2 regions of the Bradyrhizobium tunisiense genome follow, and region 1 is predicted to be linked to the other one. Evidence: riboswitches for the same ligand, from Rfam matches in the RefSeq annotation. Region 1 holds a riboswitch; the other holds the start of a gene.
What was found. A riboswitch is a leader RNA that binds a small molecule or an ion and turns the genes downstream of it on or off. The one in region 1 is predicted to bind S-adenosylmethionine.
Positions count from the first base shown of each region.

Region 2: another riboswitch for S-adenosylmethionine. It lies ahead of ACFDR6_RS04000 (O-succinylhomoserine sulfhydrylase); the one in region 1 lies ahead of metX (homoserine O-acetyltransferase MetX).

Region 1 is NZ_JBHLEV010000003.1:440,392-442,571, forward strand. It holds gene hisC (histidinol-phosphate transaminase) at 1-56, opposite strand, end outside; gene ACFDR6_RS15350 (chorismate mutase) at 93-941, opposite strand; SAM riboswitch at 1,100-1,179, shown strand; gene metX (homoserine O-acetyltransferase MetX) at 1,270-2,180, shown strand, end outside.
Region 2 is NZ_JBHLEV010000001.1:831,912-834,091, reverse strand. It holds gene ACFDR6_RS04000 (O-succinylhomoserine sulfhydrylase) at 1-1,104, opposite strand, end outside; SAM riboswitch at 1,179-1,258, opposite strand; gene ACFDR6_RS03995 (2'-deoxycytidine 5'-triphosphate deaminase) at 1,339-2,180, shown strand, end outside.

The sequences.
Region 1 (2,180 bases):
CCGGGCGTGTAGGGCGCGATATCGAGAATGCCGGGATTCGGCACGGGGCGGGACATCTTCAACTCCGAAAATGGCGGGGCGCGGCGCGCGGTTTACGATTTCGCCCCGGTCGGGGGCACCGTATAGCGCGTTGCGTGGCTGCCGACGAGGGCCGTGGAACGCACCGAGGCCCCCGCCTCGATCAGGGCAGCCCTGATTTTGTCGATGCTGGTCGCACCCGTGACCGAGACCAGCAATGCCGCGCCGTCGAAGGCGGTATCGGGCACCGCCACGATCTCGGCGAGCGGCGACAGGGCGCGCGCGACCTCGGCGTTCCACCCCGAGACGCGCACGCTGAAGGTCTCGACCTCCGTCACCAGGGCGCTATCGGCGACGCGCGAGATCGCGAACACCGGCAGGGCTGCAGGATGGTCGGCACGCTCGATGAAGGGCATCCGCGCGATGATCTTCGGCGCGCCGTCCGCTTCCAGCTCCAGCCACCACGGCGTGCGGCTGGACGTGGCCGAGACCAGCGCCAAATCGCCCTTGGACTTCGCCACCGCTTCGACCGCGGCCTGCGCGCTGAAATGCGCGACGTAGGGCACGGTGAATCCGAAATTGAAGCGCACGGAATCGCGCATCGCAGGCTCGCTCACCGAGACGTCGGCATGCACCGAGAACGGCGCCTGCACATAAGTGAAGGTCGAGATGATGACGCGCCAGATGCTCTCGACCGTGTCGAGCGGAAGGATGCCGCGATGACGCTGCACGAGCTCGCGCATCATGGCGGCCTCGCGCGCCGGACGGAACGCCGAGCCCACCTCCTGGGTCTGCTTCACCTGGATCAGGCGGTCGATGATGTCGCCGCGCTGCATCAGCAGGCGATGCATGCCCTCGTCGATCGCGTCGATCTCCTTGCGAAGTTCCTGCAGCGATGGTGGCGCGGGCGGACGTTGGGACATGGCTTGGACTGTCGATCGTTCCGATGGGGGATATCCTGATTAGGCAGTCGGGGCGGCGAAAGCAAAGAGAAATGACGTCCTTTTTGGCCCGCGCGACGGAGACCAATCAGCCCGATCCGGTCCGCGACTTGACGAAAACCGCCCAAGACGGTAGCGTTTGCCCGTTCCGTGGTCATTTGAGCCGGCCGGCTTGCAGCCACGTTAAAAAACTCGCTAAACAGGCCGGGGACGCTTTCGATCCCGGCCGAACCTATCGTTCAGGCCGGGTTTTTCATGGCCTGATGCAAGTGGCGATCGAGGTTCGATCGCAAACGAGGTCGATGGTCAGATGGGTGGCGTCAAGTCGATACCGAGTCCTGCGATCAGCGCCGACGAGCGGTCGCACGAGGTGGATCATCCGAGCTCGCAGGTCGCGCATTTCGGCACCGAGCAGCCGCTGCGGCTCGATTGCGGCGTAGATCTCACCCCGTTCCAGATCGCCTACCAGACCTATGGCGAGCTCAACGCCGATCGCTCCAATGCCATTCTGATCTGCCATGCGCTGACCGGCGATCAGCATGTCGCCAACGTGCATCCCGTCACCGGCAAGCCCGGCTGGTGGGAGACGCTGGTCGGTCCCGGCCGCCCCATCGATCCCAAGCATTACTTCATCATCTGCTCCAACGTGATCGGCGGCTGCATGGGCTCGACCGGGCCCGCGTCGATCAATCCTGCAACCGGCAAGGTCTGGGGCCTGGATTTCCCTGTCATCACCATCCCCGACATGGTGCGCGCGCAGGCCATGCTGATCGACCGGCTCGGCATCGACGCGCTGTTCGCGGTCGTCGGCGGCTCGATGGGGGGCATGCAGGTGCTGCAATGGACCGCCGCTTATCCTGCCCGTGTGTTCTCCGCGCTGGCGATCGCCTGCGCGACGCGGCACTCGGCGCAGAACATCGCCTTCCACGAGCTCGGGCGCCAGGCGGTGATGGCCGATCCCGACTGGCACGGCGGCGGCTATGCCGATCACGGCATCCACCCGCATCGCGGGCTCGCGGTGGCGCGCATGGCGGCGCACATCACCTATCTCTCGGATGCAGCGCTGCATCGCAAGTTCGGCCGGCGCATGCAGGACCGCGAGCTGCCGACCTTCTCGTTCGATGCCGACTTCCAGGTCGAGTCCTATCTGCGCTACCAGGGCTCCTCCTTCGTCGAGCGGTTCGATGCCAATTCCTACCTCTATCTGACGCGCGCGATGGA
Region 2 (2,180 bases), on a different contig from region 1:
GCCGATGCCGAGGGCGGCGCGGTCTTCCGGCTTCAGGCGCTGATGCGTCGTGGTCGCCGGATGCGTGACCAGGCTCTTGGCGTCCCCGAGATTGTTCGAGATTCGCGCGAGCTTGAGCTCGTTGAGCACGCGGAACGCAGCCGCTTTGCCGCCCTTGACCTCGAAGCCGACCAGCGTCGAGCCGCCGCGCATCTGCTTTTTCACCAGCGCCGCTTGCGGATGATCGGCGCGGCCGGGATAGACCAGCCGTGCGATCTTCGGATGGCTCGCCAGCACCTCGGCGATGCGCGCCGCGGTATCGGTCTGCGCGCGCACGCGCACGCTGAGCGTCTCCAGGCCCTTGAGCAGAACCCAGGCGTTGAACGGCGAGATCGACGGGCCGGTCTGGCGCATGAAATTGTGGATGTGCTCGGCGATGAAGGCTTCGGAGGACAGGATGATGCCGCCGAGGCAGCGGCCCTGGCCGTCGATATGCTTGGTCGCGGAATAGACCACGACGTCGGCGCCCAGCGCGAGCGGGCTCTGCCAGATCGGGGTTGCGAACACGTTGTCGACGACGAGCCGCGCGCCGCCCTTGTGCGCGATCTCGGCGATGCCGGGAATGTCGAGCACGTCGAGCGTCGGGTTGGTCGGGCTCTCCAGGAAGAACGTCTTGGTATTCGGCCGCACCGCGCGCTGCCACTGGTCGAGATCGAGGCCGTCGACCAGCGTGGTCTCGATGCCGTAGCGCGGCAGCAGGTCCTGAATGACATAGAGGCAGGAGCCGAACAGCGCGCGGGAAGCCACGACATGATCGCCGGCCTTGAGCGGCGCCAGGATCGCGGTCGTCACCGCGGCCATGCCAGTTGCCGCCGAGCGGGCGGCTTCGGCGCCCTCGAGCTCGATCATGCGGCGCTCGAACATCGCGATGGTGGGATTGGAATAGCGCGAATAGATGAAGCCCGGATCCTCGCCCTTGAACCGCGCCTCGCATTCCTCGGCGCTGTTGTAGACGTAGCCTTGCGTCAGGAACAGCGACTCCGACGTCTCCCCATATTGCGAGCGCAGGGTGCCGGAATGGACCAGGCGGGTTTCGGGACGGTAAGCAGCAGGCGACTTCGACATAGGACCCTCCGACGTGACCGCTTCGTCGAAAACGGTCACAAAAAAACCGGCCTGGATATCTCCACGGGCCGGGATCACAGAGGTCCCCGGCCTGTTTAGCGACTTATTTAACGTGGCTGCAAGCCGGCCGGCTCAAATCACCACGGGATAAGTGATGCTCATATTCCGCAATGCCCTTTCCGTCAAGGCGTCCATCGGATAGCCGTAAAAGGCTTGTATTTCCCGCATGTCCGGATGCATTTGACCCCTGATGAGGATCCCCGGTTGACGTTTACGGTCGCGCCCGACGCCAATGGTATCCTGCCCGACCGCATGATCGCGGCGATGGCGGACGCGGGCCTCATCCTGCCCGCCTACGACTTCGTCGAGAGCCAGATCCAGCCGGCGAGCCTCGACCTGCGCCTCGGCGACATCGCCTACCGCGTCCGCGCCAGCTTCCTGCCGGGTCCCGGCGCCACGGTGGCCGAGCGCATCGACGAATTGAAGCTGCACGAGTTCAGCCTCGCCGACGGCGCGGTGCTGGAGACCAATTGCGTCTACATCGTGCCGCTCCTGGAAAGCCTCGCGCTGCCGCCGGAGATCGTCGCGGCCGCGAACCCGAAAAGCTCCACCGGCCGGCTCGACGTCTTCACCCGCGTCATCGCCGACGGCACCCGCCGCTTCGACATGATCGGCGCCGGCTATCACGGCCCGCTCTATGCCGAGATCAGCCCGAAGACGTTTCCGGTGCTGGTCAGCGAGGGCTCGCGCCTCAGCCAGGTGCGCTTCCGCACCGGTGACGCCATCCTCAATGCCGACGAGCTCGATGGCCTGCATGCCGCCGAGCGCCTCGTCGACATCGACGATGCCGATCTCTCCGGCGGCGTCGCCGTCTCCGTCGATCTGTCCGGCGAGAAAGGCAGCGGCTTCGTCGGTTATCGCGCCAAGCGCCACACCGGCGTCGTCGACGTCGATCGTCGCTCCGGCTACGCGGTCGAGGATTTCTGGGAGCCGATCTCGGCACGTCCCGACGGCAGCCTGATCCTCGATCCCGGCGAGTTCTACATCCTGGCCTCGAAGGAAGCCGTGCAGGTGCC